One region of the Exiguobacterium sp. ZWU0009 genome, then DNA from elsewhere that is predicted to be linked to it. Evidence: a T-box and tRNA genes for the amino acid it is inferred to sense, from the RefSeq annotation. Region 1 holds a T-box; the other regions hold tRNA genes.
The links. The T-box of region 1 lies ahead of leuS (leucine--tRNA ligase). A T-box ahead of a tRNA ligase gene usually reads a tRNA of that ligase, here a tRNA-Leu.

Region 1 (6,727 bases):
CTTTGCCGGAGAGATTCTTGATATCCATGGCTATACAGGTGGTTACAACATCACAGCTGCATTCGTGACGGGTCATTGCGCCGGTAGTCACGCTGCAGAGATGGCACGTGACTCTGTCTTTTAATATGAATAAGACCCGATTCTTCTGTTTAGCAGAGGAATCGGGTCTTATTGTGTCAGGATTTAATCGATCGGTGTAAACGATCGGCTTGAGAATTTATCCGTGACGACTAACGCAAACAACTCATTATCTTGCACGAAAATCCCCTTCGAACCATATACTTTCGGACTGGCTGTCTCGCCCGTGATCGTTTTGTCCTTTCGATCGATCGAATAGAGATAGAGGGCTTCTGAATCCAGTGTGTAGATCCGACCTTGTCGTTCAGCAAGACCAATCGGTCGGAACTCAGACTCGAACGATTTCTTCGCATCACTTCGCATCCCACTCGCCGCTTCGATCTTCTCCCGTTTGATGACTGACAGATAAGGTGGTTTCTGTTTTTTCTTCAACGCACGTTTTTTCTTTTCCGAGGCGTCAGGATCAATCTTGATCTTATCCTCTTTCATCGCAAAATAGGTCACCTCGACTCGTCCCAGTGCTCGAATATGATTAATCGTATAGAATTCTTTCTTCTTCGTATCATATCCAAGACCGTGGAAACTGTCCCGTATCGTCGTTCCTTGTACTTTTTCACGTTTCTCTTCGCTCCAGACACCATCTTTTCGCGTAATCGTGACCAGAATCTGATTCGACGTCAATAGCGCGACGGTCTCCCCGTCAACGAGGGTCATACCGTCAAGACCAGCGAGCAACAACTTTCCTTCTTCTAACTGGAAAGATGCATTGATGCGTTCTCCGGTTCCACTGATTTCAAAGAAACGATAATCGTCTGTGACGACGAGGTACGAACCAATGGAATCATCATATAACATTTGTTGGACATTTTTGATTAACGGCTCTTCTGGATTTGGAATAGCTGAAGGCGTTTTCGGTGGCACCTGTTTAACGGCTGCCTGATGCTTCGATTGCGTCTCGATTTTCGCGAACGTTTCCTGAATACGTGACAACGTCTCCGGCTTCGAGAAGACGAGCAGTATACAAAGGATCAACCCCGAAACGACAGCAAAAATCGTTGTATAGACTATATAAGATCGTTTCATTGATGGTACTCGCCTTTCTTTCTCGGTTTCTGATTCAGTGTAGCAGAAGGTCGTTCAAAAAAAAAGCGGACTTGCGACGGAAATGAAGAAACCCCTTCCATCCGCGTCAAGCGAATGAAAGGGGCTATGGCTTAGTTTGCCACGATATTGATTAATTTTTTCGGTACGACGATGACTTTACGAACTGTTTTGTCGCCGATCCATTCTTGTGTCTTTTCATCAGCGAAGGCAAGTGCTTCGATTTCTTCTTTTGTCGCATCGATGTTGATTTCGATTTTCGAGCGAACTTTTCCGTTCACTTGAATGACGAATTCCATCGTATCGCTGACCAGTTTCGATTCATTGAATGTTGGCCATGCCGCATACGTCAATGTCTCTTCAAATCCAAGTTGTTCCCAGAGTTCCTCACCAAGGTGCGGTGCGACTGGTGTTAACAATTGAATGAATCCACGAAGGAAGTGACGTGGAAGAACTGGTTGCTTATTTGCTTCGTTGACGAAGACCATGAGTTGCGAAATTCCGGTGTTGAACTGGATGTTCGCGAAGTCTTCTGTGACCTTCTTGACCGTCTGGTGGTACGTCCGTTCGAAGTCAGCATCGACTTCTGTGACGTCCTGAATGTCTGCTGTCCGTTCGAACAAGCGCCAGACACGGTCGAGGAAACGACGCGCACCGTCAAGACCGTTTTCAGACCAGGCAACTGATGCATCGAGTGGTCCCATGAACATTTCATACAAGCGTAACGTATCCGCACCATGCGATTTGACGATTTCATCCGGATTGATGACGTTACCGCGTGATTTCGACATCTTCTCGTTGTTCTCTCCAAGAATCATCCCTTGGTTGTATAACTTCTGGAATGGTTCTTTTGTTGGTACGACGCCTGCATCATACAAGACTTTATGCCAGAAGCGCGCATACAACAAGTGAAGAACAGCATGTTCCGCTCCACCGATATAAATATCAACTGGAAGCCAGTATTTTAATTTTTCTGGATCCGCGATCGCCTCTTCATTGTGCGGATCGATGAAACGAAGATAATACCAGCAGCTTCCGCCCCATTGTGGCATCGTATTCGTCTCGCGACGTCCTTTCATTCCTGTTTCAGGATCCGTATAATCCAACCAGTCTTCCGCAAGCGCAAGTGGTGATTCGCCAGTACCAGACGGTTTGATTTCCGGAATGATCGGAAGTTCAAGTGGCAATTCTTCTTGGCTGAGCGTCTTCATTGAACCGTCTTCCATGTGAACAACTGGAATCGGTTCACCCCAATACCGTTGACGACTGAACAACCAGTCCCGGAGACGATACGTGATTTTCTTACGTCCGACTTGATTCGTTTCGAGTTCAGCAATCATCGTCTCGATTGCTTCTTGTTTTCCAAGACCATCAAGCATATGTGAGTTGACGTGTTCGCCCTCTCCTGTATAGGCTGCTTCATCAACGTTTCCACCCGCGACGACTTCAACGATTGGCAAGTCAAATTGTTTCGCGAATTCATGGTCACGCTCATCGTGTCCTGGAACAGCCATGATTGCACCCGTTCCATACGAAGCAAGGACATAATCAGCGATCCAGATTGGAAGGCGATCACCTGAGATTGGGTTGACAGCAAAAGCACCTGTGAAGACACCTGTTTTTTCCTTCGCTAAATCCGTCCGCTCGAGATCCGACTTTGTTTGGACTTGCGAAATGTACGTATCGACGGCTTCCTTGTGATCCGCTGTCGTGATGTCAGCTACGAATGGATGCTCCGGCGCAAGCACGAGGTACGTCGCACCAAAGATTGTGTCCGGACGTGTCGTAAAGACCGTGACTTGTTTTTTGTGTCCATCAATCGTGAAGTCGATTTCAGCACCTTCTGATTTTCCGATCCAGTTCCGTTGCATCTCTTTGACAGAATCCGGCCAATCAAGGTCATCGAGATCTTCAAGAAGACGATCTGCATATTCCGTGATTTTCAAGACCCATTGACGCATCGGGACACGCACGACCGGATGGTTTCCGCGTTCAGATAATCCGTCGATGACTTCTTCATTCGCAAGAACGGTTCCAAGCGCTGGGCACCAGTTGACCGCGACTTCGTCCACGAATGCAAGTCCTTTTTCATACAACTTCGTAAAGATCCACTGTGTCCATTTGTAGTACTTCGGATCCGTCGTATTGATTTCACGATCCCAGTCATAGGAGAATCCAAGTTCTTTCAGCTGACGCTTGAACGTCTCGATGTTTTTTGCTGTGAATTCACGTGGGTCATTCCCTGTATCGAGGGCATATTGTTCTGCTGGTAACCCGAACGCATCCCATCCCATCGGGTGAAGGACGTTGTACCCTTGCATCCGTTTCATCCGTGCGAGGATATCCGTTGCTGTGTAGCCTTCCGGGTGACCGACGTGGAGTCCGGCACCTGACGGATACGGGAACATATCAAGGGCATAAAACCCTTCTTTTTCTGGATCTTCTGTCGTGACGAAGGCGTTGTCTTGATCCCAACGCGCCTGCCATTTTGGTTCAATTTCGCGATGATTGTACGGCATGTCTTTTCCTCCTCTAATCTAAAAAAACCGGTCCTCCGCCCCTAGGAATAGGGACGAAAGACCGGTTTGGCTTCCGCGGTACCACCCACGTTGTCTGTCTATGACAGACCGCTTGATTCACGGATAACGGTGTGAAAGACCGGATTCGCTACTACGACTTCACGAATCGTGCTCCCTGACGAGTTCACGGTTGTTACCGACTGGTTCGCACCTTCCACCAGCTCTCTTGACGGCACCTTTCCCCTACTACTTCAGTTCCATGCATTTGACTATCTTTTCCTAGTGTAATCTGTTTCTTCCTCAAGCGTCAACGCTTCCGTAAAATTTCCTCGATTTCTGCATGCGATCGCGCCACATGATCCGCTTGTTCTAGACGTTGCGTCGGCATCCGGTCATCGAGAAGCGCAATCACTTCCATGCCTGCTGCTTTTGCGCCGATCATCCCGTTCGCAGCGTCTTCGATGACGAGACAATCTTCAGGTGCGTGTCCGATTCGTGATGCCGCAAGTCGAAAAATCGCAGGATCAGGCTTCGAACGTACGACTTCTTCCCCACTAACGTAATGCGTAATTGGAAGCTCATAATGACGGATGACGCGTTCGATTTTTTGAAGCGAACTTGAAGAGGCGATCCCGATATCATAACCAAGAGACGCCGCTTGTTCGATGACTTGTTTGACTCCCTCTTTTAAACCACATTCTTCTGGTTTTGCATGAATTTGAAACAAGCGATGTTCTTCCTCAAGTAACGCACTCGCTGTTTCTGGAAGGTCGTGTTGCGCGACAAGTTCTTCCCACATCTCATCTCCTGTTTTTCCCATGAACGTCGCATACTGAACCGGATCGAGCGGAATCGATAACGTTTTAAACATCTGCTGATGGACCTCAAAGTAGCGAATTTCACTATCTAAGATGACCCCATCCATATCAAAAATAAGACCTCGTTTTTTCAAGACACATCCCCCTTTATTGATCTATCATGATTTCAGCATATCAAAAAAACGACTACACAATGTAGTCGTTTCACCTTCTTCATTTACTTACTGTTTAACTTGTCGCCATTTGGACACTGGTTTGTCGGTAAGCCGGAAAATAATCCGAATCGGCATCTGACCCGTATCGTATACATAACTGATCGTATATGGCTGGTTGAAGAATCGATTTTCCTTGATGATACTCAAATAGTCGATATCCAGTATAGCGGCATTTACTCTCAAAGAGACTATCCCGTTCTTGATATCCACCCCCGAGATGTTGTTCGACGAGACCGCGTGCTTTCGCCTGAAGAATCGCTTCGTACTCGAGTCGCTGATTCGGAAACACCTTCGCTTCATCCCGCTTACAACCAATCAAATGACCGTGGGCATATTCTTTTCCGAGCAATACGAAGTATCCACCAACAGGTTCTCCGTCGATTTCCGCAATCAGTAACAATGGCTCACAGAGGGGATTTGCTTCAAATAATTGCTCAAAATAATTCGCTGTAAAATAGTAATGAGCCGAAGCATTCTTCCGGTCCATCGTTTCATGATACAACGCTACAAAAACAGATAGGTCGTCTCGTGTTCCTGTTCTAACAGTTAAAGGAGAGGCAAGCGATTTGCGAATCATACTTCTCGTCTTCTTATGAAATGTTTGCAGGATGTCCTCTATTGAAGGGCGTAAATCGATACTCGTCGTATGACGGATGAAAGAGACTTTCGTCCAATCCCGCATGAAGCGTTCATTCCCCGTCAATGGATTAAAGCGAATCATTTCCGAGACGATCGCTTCTCGCTCTGCCCACCTTTCGAACAATAAGCGTGCATGCTGCATTTCAGTCGCAGTCAGTTGACCAATGATTTCCGGTCCACCGTAGCCATACGGCGTGATGAGATCTGAATAAGGTGTATCAAAAATCCGGCGCTTTAAAAAGGGATAAAATAGTGTTCCTGCATCACCTTCATAACGGAATAGCACCGCTTGCTCAGACGGTCTAGCATTGAGCGTGACGTATTGGTGACTGTAGAAGATATCAAGAGGCTGTTGCTGTACGTGTGTCGTCCAAGTTGCGGCATCTGTGATGAATTGACACCTTTCCATTCGTGCACCTCCAGTCAAAAAAGAAGCAACGTTCATATGACCTTTCTTTTCAAGTTCTTGCTTAGAAAGTACCCGTTTCTTTGCCGAAATATTCCATATTATTAAATATTTATTTTATGTTTTTAGAACGAACGACGTAACAAAAGTCAGCGAATCAAAGTGTCCGCTGTCTTACAGATGATGCTCATGATGTGATTTTAGGAATGGCACGAAGGAAGACGACGCCCGCTAACAGGATCAATCCAATCAATGTCAAGAAGACCGCTGACATACCAGATAAGTCGTAGATCAACCCTCCAACGGTCGGACTGATCATCCGCCCTGCTGAAGCAGCGATATTGACATACCCTTGGAATTCTCCTTCTTTCCCGATTGGCGCGAGTCTCGCCGCCATAGCAGGAACCGCTGGCCAGATGAACATCTCACCGACCGTCAGGATGATCATCGCGACGAGGAACATCTTGAAGCCACCTGCGAACGGAACGATCAGATAAGACAAGAGGAAGATTCCTGTACCTGTCATCAGTTGTCGCTTTAAGTCATCTCCAAACCAACGAAGAATTGGTGTTAGTAAAGGTTGCGCGAACACGATGAGTGCTCCGTTGATCGTCCAAAGAATCGAGTATTCGGAAATCGTGACACCGAGCGATTTCGTGTGTACAGCAAACGTTCCCTGCCATTGCACATAAACGAACCAAAGTAAGGCATAACCAATCGAGACGAGCAACATCGTCCGTGCCGCACCGCGTGCAAGGGGCGTGCGTGTCGTTTCGGTCTCTTCATGGGCCGCATGCATCCGCGCTGGTGCCTGAATCCAGGACAACCCGACGAACAAAATGATGGCAAAGGCGATATAGAGGACGAGATTGGCGATGAAGATGTACTGAATCGAAAAGGCAGCGATTTGACCACTGACAGCTGTCCCGAGCGCTACACCAACGTTTTGTG
Region 2 (6,727 bases), 900 kb from region 1:
ATGAGCGGCGGACGGGTGAGTAACACGTAAGGAACCTGCCTCAAGGATTGGGATAACTCCGAGAAATCGGAGCTAATACCGGATAGTTCAACGGACCGCATGGTCCGCTGATGAAAGGCGCTCCGGCGTCACCTTGAGATGGCCTTGCGGTGCATTAGCTAGTTGGTGGGGTAACGGCCCACCAAGGCGACGATGCATAGCCGACCTGAGAGGGTGATCGGCCACACTGGGACTGAGACACGGCCCAGACTCCTACGGGAGGCAGCAGTAGGGAATCTTCCACAATGGACGAAAGTCTGATGGAGCAACGCCGCGTGAGTGATGAAGGTTTTCGGATCGTAAAACTCTGTTGTAAGGGAAGAACACGTACGAGAGGTAATGCTCGTACCTTGACGGTACCTTACGAGAAAGCCACGGCTAACTACGTGCCAGCAGCCGCGGTAATACGTAGGTGGCAAGCGTTGTCCGGAATTATTGGGCGTAAAGCGCGCGCAGGCGGCCTTTTAAGTCTGATGTGAAAGCCCCCGGCTCAACCGGGGAGGGCCATTGGAAACTGGAAGGCTTGAGTACAGAAGAGAAGAGTGGAATTCCACGTGTAGCGGTGAAATGCGTAGAGATGTGGAGGAACACCAGTGGCGAAGGCGACTCTTTGGTCTGTAACTGACGCTGAGGCGCGAAAGCGTGGGGAGCAAACAGGATTAGATACCCTGGTAGTCCACGCCGTAAACGATGAGTGCTAGGTGTTGGGGGGTTTCCGCCCCTCAGTGCTGAAGCTAACGCATTAAGCACTCCGCCTGGGGAGTACGGCCGCAAGGCTGAAACTCAAAGGAATTGACGGGGACCCGCACAAGCGGTGGAGCATGTGGTTTAATTCGAAGCAACGCGAAGAACCTTACCAACTCTTGACATCCCATTGACCGCTTGAGAGATCAAGTTTTCCCTTCGGGGACAATGGTGACAGGTGGTGCATGGTTGTCGTCAGCTCGTGTCGTGAGATGTTGGGTTAAGTCCCGCAACGAGCGCAACCCCTATCCTTAGTTGCCAGCATTTAGTTGGGCACTCTAGGGAGACTGCCGGTGACAAACCGGAGGAAGGTGGGGATGACGTCAAATCATCATGCCCCTTATGAGTTGGGCTACACACGTGCTACAATGGACGGTACAAAGGGCAGCGAGACCGCGAGGTGGAGCCAATCCCATAAAGCCGTTCCCAGTTCGGATTGCAGGCTGCAACTCGCCTGCATGAAGTCGGAATCGCTAGTAATCGCAGGTCAGCATACTGCGGTGAATACGTTCCCGGGTCTTGTACACACCGCCCGTCACACCACGAGAGTTTGCAACACCCGAAGCCGGTGAGGTAACCGCAAGGAGCCAGCCGTCGAAGGTGGGGTAGATGATTGGGGTGAAGTCGTAACAAGGTAGCCGTATCGGAAGGTGCGGCTGGATCACCTCCTTTCTAAGGAAAACGTCCCTTACGGGACATGCCCATCGTTCAGTTTTGAGAGCTCGTCTCTCAGTCTCGATAGAGACACTCGCACCTTGAAAACTGAAGACATCAACAAGACATCAAACTTTTAATTAACCATGTCATTTAAGACGTGTGTTCTTAGAATACCAACGCTAGATCAAGGTATGAAGGGCGTACGGTGGATGCCTTGGCACTAGGAGCCGATGAAGGACGCGACGAACAGCGATATGCTTCGGGGAGCAGTAAGTATGCTTTGATCCGAAGATTTCCGAATGGGGGAACCCACCATCTGTAATGGGATGGGACATGTTACATGAATACATAGTGTAGCGTGAGGCAGACCCGGGGAACTGAAACATCTAAGTACCCGGAGGAAGAGAAAGCAAATGCGATTCCCTGAGTAGCGGCGAGCGAAACGGGAACAGCCCAAACCGAAGAGCATGCTCTTCGGGGTTGTAGGACACTCTATACGGAGTCAAAAAGGAAGACAGTAGGTGAAGGACCTGGAAAGGTCGGCCGAAGAAGGTGACAGCCCTGTAGCTGAAACTGTTTTCCCTCCAGAGTGGATCCTGAGTACGGCGGGACACGTGAAACCCCGTCGGAATCCGGGAGGACCATCTCCCAAGGCTAAATACTCCCTAGTGACCGATAGTGAACCAGTACCGTGAGGGAAAGGTGAAAAGCACCCCGGAAGGGGAGTGAAATAGATCCTGAAACCGTATGCCTACAAGTAGTCAGAGCCCGTTAACGGGTGATGGCGTGCCTTTTGTAGAATGAACCGGCGAGTTACGATAACGCGCGAGGTTAAGCCGATGAGGCGGAGCCGTAGCGAAAGCGAGTCTGAACAGGGCGTTCAGTGCGTTGTCGTAGACCCGAAACCAGGTGATCTACCCATGTCCAGGATGAAGGTCAGGTAACACTGACTGGAGGTCCGAACCCACGCACGTTGAAAAGTGCGGGGATGAGGTGTGGGTAGCGGTGAAATGCCAATCGAACCTGGAGATAGCTGGTTCTCCCCGAAATAGCTTTAGGGCTAGCCTCGAGGTTGAGAGTTCTGGAGGTAGAGCACTGATTGGACTAGGGGCCCCCACAGGGTTACCGAATTCAGTTAAACTCCGAATGCCAGCAACTTATACTCGGGAGTCAGACTGCGAGTGATAAGATCCGTAGTCAAGAGGGAAACAGCCCAGACCGCCAGCTAAGGTCCCAAAGTGTATGTTAAGTGGAAAAGGATGTGGCGCTGCCTAGACAGCTAGGATGTTGGCTTAGAAGCAGCCACCATTCAAAGAGTGCGTAATAGCTCACTAGTCGAGTGGCGCCGCGCCGAAAATGTAACGGGGCTAAACATACCACCGAAGCTGCGGATTCCGTAAGGAATGGTAGGGGAGCGTTCCAAACCGCTGTGAAGCTGTACCGGAAGGAGCAGTGGAGCGTTTGGAAGTGAGAATGCCGGTGTGAGTAGCGAAAAGAGGGGTGAGAATCCCCTCCGTCGAAAGCCCAAGGTTTCCTGAGGAAGGCTCGTCCGCTCAGGGTTAGTCTGGACCTAAGCCGAGGCCGAAAGGCGTAGGCGATGGATAACAGGTTGATATTCCTGTACCGCCGATCCACCGTTTGAACAATGGGGGGACGCAGGAGGATAGTGACGCATGCGGATGGAAGTGCATGTGCAAGTTTCAAGACCGTCTGATTGGCAAATCCGTCAGGCACCAAAGTCAAGGAACGATGCGGAGTCCCGTAGGGACGTAGGTCACGATTTCACACTGCCAAGAAAAGCCTCTAGTGAGGGGGAAGGCGCCAGTACCGTAAACCGACACAGGTAGGCGAGATGAGAATTCTAAGACGCGCGGGATAACTCTCGTTAAGGAACTCGGCAAAATGGTCCCGTAACTTCGGGAGAAGGGACGCTCTACATGAGTAGAGCCGCAGTGAATAGGCCCAAACGACTGTTTAGCAAAAACACAGGTCTCTGCTAAATCGCAAGATGACGTATAGGGGCTGACGCCTGCCCGGTGCTGGAAGGTTAAGGGGATGGGTTAGCGCAAGCGAAGCTTTGAACCGAAGCCCCAGTAAACGGCGGCCGTAACTATAACGGTCCTAAGGTAGCGAAATTCCTTGTCGGGTAAGTTCCGACCCGCACGAAAGGCGTAACGATTTGGGCACTGTCTCAACGAGAGACCCGGTGAAATCATAGTACCTGTGAAGATGCAGGTTACCCGCGACAGGACGGAAAGACCCCATGGAGCTTTACTACAGCCTGATATTGAGGCTTTGTGCATGATGTACAGGATAGGCGGGAGACGTCGAGCCCGGAGCGCCAGCTTCGGAGGAGTCACCCTTGGGATACCGCCCTTCATGCATAGAGTCTCTAACTCGCAGCCGTGATCCGGCTGGAGGACCGTGTCAGGCGGGTAGTTTGACTGGGGCGGTCGCCTCCTAAACAGTAACGGAGGCGCCCAAAGGTTCCCTCAGAATGGTTGGAAATCATTCGTAGAGCGCAAAGGCAGAAGGGAGCTTGACTGCGAGACCTACAAGTCGAGCAGGGACGAAAGTCGGGCTTAGTGATCCGGTGGTTCCGCATGGAAGGGCCATCGCTCAACGGATAAAAGCTACCCTGGGGATAACAGGCTGATCTCCCCCAAGAGTCCACATCGACGGGGAGGTTTGGCACCTCGATGTCGGCTCATCGCATCCTGGGGCTGGAGTAGGTCCCAAGGGTTGGGCTGTTCGCCCATTAAAGCGGTACGCGAGCTGGGTTCAGAACGTCGTGAGACAGTTCGGTCCCTATCCGTCGTGGGCGCAGGAAATTTGAGGAGAGCTGTCCTTAGTACGAGAGGACCGGGATGGACGCACCGCTGGTGTACCAGTTGTTCCGCCAGGAGCATCGCTGGGTAGCTACGTGCGGACGGGATAAATGCTGAAAGCATCTAAGCATGAAGCCCCCTCCAAGATGAGATTTCCCTTTGAGTAATCAAGAAAGACCCCTCAGAGACGATGAGGTAGATAGGTCACGGGTGGAAGCATGGCGACATGTGGAGCTGAGTGATACTAATCGGTCGAGGCCTTGTTCTAGCAGATGCATTGTTGATGACTTCAGTTTTGAGGGCGCGAGCCTTTCAAAAAAACGAAAAAAAGTCTTGACGTTATGTGAACATAATGTTAAGATAATAAATGTCTGGTGGCGATAGCCAAGTGGTCACACCCGTTCCCATGCCGAACACGGAAGTTAAGCACTTGAACGCCGAAAGTAGTTGGGGGCTTCCCCCTGTGAGGATAGGACGCTGCCAGGCGATACATATGGAGGATTAGCTCAGCTGGGAGAGCACCTGCCTTACAAGCAGGGGGTCGGCGGTTCGATCCCGTCATCCTCCACCATTTTTTATTACACTTGCCGGTGTAGCTCAGCTGGTAGAGCAACTGACTTGTAATCAGTAGGTCGCGGGTTCGACTCCTGTTGCCGGCACCATCTTTATCTTCAATGATCACCAGAATTCAATTATGAATGAAGGTTCTACCTTTTATATCCCTGCCGGGGTGGCGGAACTGGTAGACGCACAGGACTTAAAATCCTGCGGGGGTTTCCCCGTGCCGGTTCGATTCCGGCCCTCGGTACCATTTTCATTTTGATGTTTGCTGTTTGATCCTTATATTCCGCACCCTTAGCTCAGCTGGATAGAGTACTTGACTACGAATCAAGGGGTCGGGAGTTCGAATCTCTCAGGGTGCATTTTCGGGAAGTAGCTCAGCTTGGTAGAGCACTTGGTTTGGGACCAAGGGGTCGCAGGTTCGAATCCTGTCTTCCCGACCATCTTCAATTTCATCCCTTTAATGGGGCCTTAGCTCAGCTGGGAGAGCGCCTGCCTTGCACGCAGGAGGTCAGCGGTTCGATCCCGCTAGGCTCCACCATTTTTATGACGAACTTTGAAAACTGAACGATGAGGCAAAAATCGTATTCTACGGAATACAAACATGAATGAAGCGCAAGCTTCGTCAATCGTGACTTCGGTCACAAAAACGAGCAAGTCAAACACTTTATGGAGAGTTTGATCCTGGCTCAGGACGAACGCTGGCGGCGTGCCTAATACATGCAAGTCGAGCGCAGGAAACTGACGGAACTCTTCGGAGGGAAGGCAGTGGAATGAGCGGCGGACGGGTGAGTAACACGTAAGGAACCTGCCTCAAGGATTGGGATAACTCCGAGAAATCGGAGCTAATACCGGATAGTTCAACGGACCGCATGGTCCGCTGATGAAAGGCGCTTCGGCGTCACCTTGAGATGGCCTTGCGGTGCATTAGCTAGTTGGTGGGGTAACGGCCCACCAAGGCGACGATGCATAGCCGACCTGAGAGGGTGATCGGCCACACTGGGACTGAGACACGGCCCAGACTCCTACGGGAGGCAGCAGTAGGGAATCTTCCACAATGGACGAAAGTCTGATGGAGCAACGCCGCGTGAGTGATGAAGGTTTTCGGATCGTAAAACTCTGTTGTAAGGGAAGAACACGTACGAGAGGTAATGCTCGTACCTTGACGGTACCTTACGAGAAAGCCACGGCTAACTACGTGCCAGCAGCCGCGGTAATACGTAGGTGGCAAGCGTTGTCCGGAATTATTGGGCGTAAAGCGCGCGCAGGCGGCCTTTTAAGTCTGATGTGAAAGCCCCCGGCTCAACCGGGGAGGGCCATTGGAAACTGGAAGGCTTGAGTACAGAAGAGAAGAGTGGAATTCCACGTGTAGCGGTGAAATGCGTAGAGATGTGGAGGAACACCAGTGGCGAAGGCGACTCTTTGGTCTGTAACTGACGCTGAGGCGCGAAAGCGTGGGGAGCAAACAGGATTAGATACCCTGGTAGTCCACGCCGTAAACGATGAGTGCTAGGTGTTGGGGGGTTTCCGCCCCTCAGTGCTGAAGCTAACGCATTAAGCACTCCGCCTGGGGAGTACGGCCGCAAGGCTGAAACTCAAAGGAATTGACGGGGACCCGCACAAGCGGTGGAGCATGTGGTTTAATTCGAAGCAACGCGAAGAACCTTACCAACTCTTGACATCCCATTGACCGCTTGAGAGATCAAGTTTTCCCTTCGGGGACAATGGTGACAGGTGGTGCATGGTTGTCGTCAGCTCGTGTCGTGAGATGTTGGGTTAAGTCCCGCAACGAGCGCAACCCCTATCCTTAGTTGCCAGCATTTAGTTGGGCACTCTAGGGAGACTGCCGGTGACAAACCGGAGGAAGGTGGGGATGACGTCAAATCATCATGCCCCTT
Region 3 (6,727 bases), 910 kb from region 1:
GAAGTTACGGGACCATTTTGCCGAGTTCCTTAACGAGAGTTATCCCGCGCGTCTTAGAATTCTCATCTCGCCTACCTGTGTCGGTTTACGGTACTGGCGCCTTCCCCCTCACTAGAGGCTTTTCTTGGCAGTGTGAAATCGTGACCTACGTCCCTACGGGACTCCGCATCGTTCCTTGACTTTGGTGCCTGACGGATTTGCCAATCAGACGGTCTTGAAACTTGCACATGCACTTCCATCCGCATGCGTCACTATCCTCCTGCGTCCCCCCATTGTTCAAACGGTGGATCGGCGGTACAGGAATATCAACCTGTTATCCATCGCCTACGCCTTTCGGCCTCGGCTTAGGTCCAGACTAACCCTGAGCGGACGAGCCTTCCTCAGGAAACCTTGGGCTTTCGACGGAGGGGATTCTCACCCCTCTTTTCGCTACTCACACCGGCATTCTCACTTCCAAACGCTCCACTGCTCCTTCCGGTACAGCTTCACAGCGGTTTGGAACGCTCCCCTACCATTCCTTACGGAATCCGCAGCTTCGGTGGTATGTTTAGCCCCGTTACATTTTCGGCGCGGCGCCACTCGACTAGTGAGCTATTACGCACTCTTTGAATGGTGGCTGCTTCTAAGCCAACATCCTAGCTGTCTAGGCAGCGCCACATCCTTTTCCACTTAACATACACTTTGGGACCTTAGCTGGCGGTCTGGGCTGTTTCCCTCTTGACTACGGATCTTATCACTCGCAGTCTGACTCCCGAGTATAAGTTGCTGGCATTCGGAGTTTAACTGAATTCGGTAACCCTGTGGGGGCCCCTAGTCCAATCAGTGCTCTACCTCCAGAACTCTCAACCTCGAGGCTAGCCCTAAAGCTATTTCGGGGAGAACCAGCTATCTCCAGGTTCGATTGGCATTTCACCGCTACCCACACCTCATCCCCGCACTTTTCAACGTGCGTGGGTTCGGACCTCCAGTCAGTGTTACCTGACCTTCATCCTGGACATGGGTAGATCACCTGGTTTCGGGTCTACGACAACGCACTGAACGCCCTGTTCAGACTCGCTTTCGCTACGGCTCCGCCTCATCGGCTTAACCTCGCGCGTTATCGTAACTCGCCGGTTCATTCTACAAAAGGCACGCCATCACCCGTTAACGGGCTCTGACTACTTGTAGGCATACGGTTTCAGGATCTATTTCACTCCCCTTCCGGGGTGCTTTTCACCTTTCCCTCACGGTACTGGTTCACTATCGGTCACTAGGGAGTATTTAGCCTTGGGAGATGGTCCTCCCGGATTCCGACGGGGTTTCACGTGTCCCGCCGTACTCAGGATCCACTCTGGAGGGAAAACAGTTTCAGCTACAGGGCTGTCACCTTCTTCGGCCGACCTTTCCAGGTCCTTCACCTACTGTCTTCCTTTTTGACTCCGTATAGAGTGTCCTACAACCCCGAAGAGCATGCTCTTCGGTTTGGGCTGTTCCCGTTTCGCTCGCCGCTACTCAGGGAATCGCATTTGCTTTCTCTTCCTCCGGGTACTTAGATGTTTCAGTTCCCCGGGTCTGCCTCACGCTACACTATGTATTCATGTAACATGTCCCATCCCATTACAGATGGTGGGTTCCCCCATTCGGAAATCTTCGGATCAAAGCATACTTACTGCTCCCCGAAGCATATCGCTGTTCGTCGCGTCCTTCATCGGCTCCTAGTGCCAAGGCATCCACCGTACGCCCTTCATACCTTGATCTAGCGTTGGTATTCTAAGAACACACGTCTTAAATGACATGGTTAATTAAAAGTTTGATGTCTTGTTGATGTCTTCAGTTTTCAAGGTGCGAGTGTCTCTATCGAGACTGAGAGACGAGCTCTCAAAACTGAACGATGGGCATGTCCCGTAAGGGACGTTTTCCTTAGAAAGGAGGTGATCCAGCCGCACCTTCCGATACGGCTACCTTGTTACGACTTCACCCCAATCATCTACCCCACCTTCGACGGCTGGCTCCTTGCGGTTACCTCACCGGCTTCGGGTGTTGCAAACTCTCGTGGTGTGACGGGCGGTGTGTACAAGACCCGGGAACGTATTCACCGCAGTATGCTGACCTGCGATTACTAGCGATTCCGACTTCATGCAGGCGAGTTGCAGCCTGCAATCCGAACTGGGAACGGCTTTATGGGATTGGCTCCACCTCGCGGTCTCGCTGCCCTTTGTACCGTCCATTGTAGCACGTGTGTAGCCCAACTCATAAGGGGCATGATGATTTGACGTCATCCCCACCTTCCTCCGGTTTGTCACCGGCAGTCTCCCTAGAGTGCCCAACTAAATGCTGGCAACTAAGGATAGGGGTTGCGCTCGTTGCGGGACTTAACCCAACATCTCACGACACGAGCTGACGACAACCATGCACCACCTGTCACCATTGTCCCCGAAGGGAAAACTTGATCTCTCAAGCGGTCAATGGGATGTCAAGAGTTGGTAAGGTTCTTCGCGTTGCTTCGAATTAAACCACATGCTCCACCGCTTGTGCGGGTCCCCGTCAATTCCTTTGAGTTTCAGCCTTGCGGCCGTACTCCCCAGGCGGAGTGCTTAATGCGTTAGCTTCAGCACTGAGGGGCGGAAACCCCCCAACACCTAGCACTCATCGTTTACGGCGTGGACTACCAGGGTATCTAATCCTGTTTGCTCCCCACGCTTTCGCGCCTCAGCGTCAGTTACAGACCAAAGAGTCGCCTTCGCCACTGGTGTTCCTCCACATCTCTACGCATTTCACCGCTACACGTGGAATTCCACTCTTCTCTTCTGTACTCAAGCCTTCCAGTTTCCAATGGCCCTCCCCGGTTGAGCCGGGGGCTTTCACATCAGACTTAAAAGGCCGCCTGCGCGCGCTTTACGCCCAATAATTCCGGACAACGCTTGCCACCTACGTATTACCGCGGCTGCTGGCACGTAGTTAGCCGTGGCTTTCTCGTAAGGTACCGTCAAGGTACGAGCATTACCTCTCGTACGTGTTCTTCCCTTACAACAGAGTTTTACGATCCGAAAACCTTCATCACTCACGCGGCGTTGCTCCATCAGACTTTCGTCCATTGTGGAAGATTCCCTACTGCTGCCTCCCGTAGGAGTCTGGGCCGTGTCTCAGTCCCAGTGTGGCCGATCACCCTCTCAGGTCGGCTATGCATCGTCGCCTTGGTGGGCCGTTACCCCACCAACTAGCTAATGCACCGCAAGGCCATCTCAAGGTGACGCCGAAGCGCCTTTCATCAGCGGACCATGCGGTCCGTTGAACTATCCGGTATTAGCTCCGATTTCTCGGAGTTATCCCAATCCTTGAGGCAGGTTCCTTACGTGTTACTCACCCGTCCGCCGCTCATTCCACTGCCTTCCCTCCGAAGAGTTCCGTCAGTTTCCTGCGCTCGACTTGCATGTATTAGGCACGCCGCCAGCGTTCGTCCTGAGCCAGGATCAAACTCTCCATAAAGTGTTTGACTTGCTCGTTTTTGTGACCGAAGTCACGATTGACGAAGCTTGCGCTTCATTCATGTTTGTATTCCGTAGAATACGATTTTTGCCTCATCGTTCAGTTTTCAAAGTTCGTCATAAAAATGGTGGAGCCTAGCGGGATCGAACCGCTGACCTCCTGCGTGCAAGGCAGGCGCTCTCCCAGCTGAGCTAAGGCCCCATTAAAGGGATGAAATTGAAGATGGTCGGGAAGACAGGATTCGAACCTGCGACCCCTTGGTCCCAAACCAAGTGCTCTACCAAGCTGAGCTACTTCCCGAAAATGCACCCTGAGAGATTCGAACTCCCGACCCCTTGATTCGTAGTCAAGTACTCTATCCAGCTGAGCTAAGGGTGCGGAATATAAGGATCAAACAGCAAACATCAAAATGAAAATGGTACCGAGGGCCGGAATCGAACCGGCACGGGGAAACCCCCGCAGGATTTTAAGTCCTGTGCGTCTACCAGTTCCGCCACCCCGGCAGGGATATAAAAGGTAGAACCTTCATTCATAATTGAATTCTGGTGATCATTGAAGATAAAGATGGTGCCGGCAACAGGAGTCGAACCCGCGACCTACTGATTACAAGTCAGTTGCTCTACCAGCTGAGCTACACCGGCAAGTGTAATAAAAAATGGTGGAGGATGACGGGATCGAACCGCCGACCCCCTGCTTGTAAGGCAGGTGCTCTCCCAGCTGAGCTAATCCTCCATATGTATCGCCTGGCAGCGTCCTATCCTCACAGGGGGAAGCCCCCAACTACTTTCGGCGTTCAAGTGCTTAACTTCCGTGTTCGGCATGGGAACGGGTGTGACCACTTGGCTATCGCCACCAGACATTTATTATCTTAACATTATGTTCACATAACGTCAAGACTTTTTTTCGTTTTTTTGAAAGGCTCGCGCCCTCAAAACTGAAGTCATCAACAATGCATCTGCTAGAACAAGGCCTCGACCGATTAGTATCACTCAGCTCCACATGTCGCCATGCTTCCACCCGTGACCTATCTACCTCATCGTCTCTGAGGGGTCTTTCTTGATTACTCAAAGGGAAATCTCATCTTGGAGGGGGCTTCATGCTTAGATGCTTTCAGCATTTATCCCGTCCGCACGTAGCTACCCAGCGATGCTCCTGGCGGAACAACTGGTACACCAGCGGTGCGTCCATCCCGGTCCTCTCGTACTAAGGACAGCTCTCCTCAAATTTCCTGCGCCCACGACGGATAGGGACCGAACTGTCTCACGACGTTCTGAACCCAGCTCGCGTACCGCTTTAATGGGCGAACAGCCCAACCCTTGGGACCTACTCCAGCCCCAGGATGCGATGAGCCGACATCGAGGTGCCAAACCTCCCCGTCGATGTGGACTCTTGGGGGAGATCAGCCTGTTATCCCCAGGGTAGCTTTTATCCGTTGAGCGATGGCCCTTCCATGCGGAACCACCGGATCACTAAGCCCGACTTTCGTCCCTGCTCGACTTGTAGGTCTCGCAGTCAAGCTCCCTTCTGCCTTTGCGCTCTACGAATGATTTCCAACCATTCTGAGGGAACCTTTGGGCGCCTCCGTTACTGTTTAGGAGGCGACCGCCCCAGTCAAACTACCCGCCTGACACGGTCCTCCAGCCGGATCACGGCTGCGAGTTAGAGACTCTATGCATGAAGGGCGGTATCCCAAGGGTGACTCCTCCGAAGCTGGCGCTCCGGGCTCGACGTCTCCCGCCTATCCTGTACATCATGCACAAAGCCTCAATATCAGGCTGTAGTAAAGCTCCATGGGGTCTTTCCGTCCTGTCGCGGGTAACCTGCATCTTCACAGGTACTATGATTTCACCGGGTCTCTCGTTGAGACAGTGCCCAAATCGTTACGCCTTTCGTGCGGGTCGGAACTTACCCGACAAGGAATTTCGCTACCTTAGGACCGTTATAGTTACGGCCGCCGTTTACTGGGGCTTCGGTTCAAAGCTTCGCTTGCGCTAACCCATCCCCTTAACCTTCCAGCACCGGGCAGGCGTCAGCCCCTATACGTCATCTTGCGATTTAGCAGAGACCTGTGTTTTTGCTAAACAGTCGTTTGGGCCTATTCACTGCGGCTCTACTCATGTAGAGCGTCCCTTCTCCCGAAGTTACGGGACCATTTTGCCGAGTTCCTTAACGAGAGTTATCCCGCGCGTCTTAGAATTCTCATCTCGCCTACCTGTGTCGGTTTACGGTACTGGCGCCTTCCCCCTCACTAGAGGCTTTTCTTGGCAGTGTGAAATCGTGACCTACGTCCCTACGGGACTCCGCATCGTTCCTTGACTTTGGTGCCTGACGGATTTGCCAATCAGACGGTCTTGAAACTTGCACATGCACTTCCATCCGCATGCGTCACTATCCTCCTGCGTCCCCCCATTGTTCAAACGGTGGATCGGCGGTACAGGAATATCAACCTGTTATCCATCGCCTACGCCTTTCGGCCTCGGCTTAGGTCCAGACTAACCCTGAGCGGACGAGCCTTCCTCAGGAAACCTTGGGCTTTCGACGGAGGGGATTCTCACCCCTCTTTTCGCTACTCACACCGGCATTCTCACTTCCAAACGCTCCACTGCTCCTTCCGGTACAGCTTCACAGCGGTTTGGAACGCTCCCCTACCATTCCTTACGGAATCCGCAGCTTCGGTGGTATGTTTAGCCCCGTTACATTTTCGGCGCGGCGCCACTCGACTAGTGAGCTATTACGCACTCTTTGAATGGTGGCTGCTTCTAAGCCAACATCCTAGCTGTCTAGGCAGCGCCACATCCTTTTCCACTTAACATACACTTTGGGACCTTAGCTGGCGGTCTGGGCTGTTTCCCTCTTGACTACGGATCTTATCACTCGCAGTCTGACTCCCGAGTATAAGTTGCTGGCATTCGGAGTTTAACTGAATTCGGTAACCCTGTGGGGGCCCCTAGTCCAATCAGTGCTCTACCTCCAGAACTCTCAACCTCGAGGCTAGCCCTAAAGCTATTTCGGGGAGAACCAGCTATCTCCAGGTTCGATTGGCATTTCACCGCTACCCACACCTCATCCCCGCACTTTTCAACGTGCGTGGGTTCGGACCTCCAGTCAGTGTTACCTGACCTTCATCCTGGACATGGGTAGATCACCTGGTTTCGGGTCTACGACAACGCACTGAACGCCCTGTTCAGACTCGCTTTCGCTACGGCTCCGCCTCATCGGCTTAACCTCGCGCGTTATCGTAACTCGCCGGTTCATTCTACAA

Region 2: it has a tRNA-Leu gene. The T-box ahead of leuS (leucine--tRNA ligase) is inferred to sense a tRNA for this amino acid. The anticodon was not compared.
Region 3: it has a tRNA-Leu gene. The T-box ahead of leuS (leucine--tRNA ligase) is inferred to sense a tRNA for this amino acid. The anticodon was not compared.

The regions. Positions count from the first base shown of each region.
Region 1 covers NZ_CP018057.1:2,433,897-2,440,623, forward strand. Annotated here, with positions in the region: gene L985_RS12715 (BaiN/RdsA family NAD(P)/FAD-dependent oxidoreductase) at 1-124, shown strand, start outside; gene L985_RS12720 (hypothetical protein) at 184-1,161, opposite strand; gene leuS (leucine--tRNA ligase) at 1,293-3,698, opposite strand; T-box leader at 3,745-3,967, opposite strand; gene L985_RS12730 (HAD family hydrolase) at 4,006-4,650, opposite strand; gene L985_RS12735 (peptidoglycan bridge formation glycyltransferase FemA/FemB family protein) at 4,745-5,779, opposite strand; gene L985_RS12740 (MDR family MFS transporter) at 5,964-6,727, opposite strand, start outside.
Region 2 covers NZ_CP018057.1:82,254-88,980, forward strand. Annotated here, with positions in the region: rRNA gene L985_RS00460 (16S ribosomal RNA) at 1-1,455, shown strand, start outside; rRNA gene L985_RS00465 (23S ribosomal RNA) at 1,623-4,536, shown strand; rRNA gene rrf (5S ribosomal RNA) at 4,639-4,754, shown strand; tRNA gene L985_RS00475 (tRNA-Val) at 4,764-4,839, shown strand; tRNA gene L985_RS00480 (tRNA-Thr) at 4,855-4,930, shown strand; tRNA gene L985_RS00485 (tRNA-Leu) at 4,993-5,079, shown strand; tRNA gene L985_RS00490 (tRNA-Arg) at 5,118-5,191, shown strand; tRNA gene L985_RS00495 (tRNA-Pro) at 5,196-5,272, shown strand; tRNA gene L985_RS00500 (tRNA-Ala) at 5,295-5,370, shown strand; rRNA gene L985_RS00505 (16S ribosomal RNA) at 5,496-6,727, shown strand, end outside.
Region 3 covers NZ_CP018057.1:90,089-96,815, reverse strand. Annotated here, with positions in the region: rRNA gene L985_RS00555 (23S ribosomal RNA) at 1-1,736, opposite strand, end outside; rRNA gene L985_RS00550 (16S ribosomal RNA) at 1,904-3,465, opposite strand; tRNA gene L985_RS00545 (tRNA-Ala) at 3,591-3,666, opposite strand; tRNA gene L985_RS00540 (tRNA-Pro) at 3,689-3,765, opposite strand; tRNA gene L985_RS00535 (tRNA-Arg) at 3,770-3,843, opposite strand; tRNA gene L985_RS00530 (tRNA-Leu) at 3,882-3,968, opposite strand; tRNA gene L985_RS00525 (tRNA-Thr) at 4,031-4,106, opposite strand; tRNA gene L985_RS00520 (tRNA-Val) at 4,122-4,197, opposite strand; rRNA gene rrf (5S ribosomal RNA) at 4,207-4,322, opposite strand; rRNA gene L985_RS00510 (23S ribosomal RNA) at 4,425-6,727, opposite strand, start outside.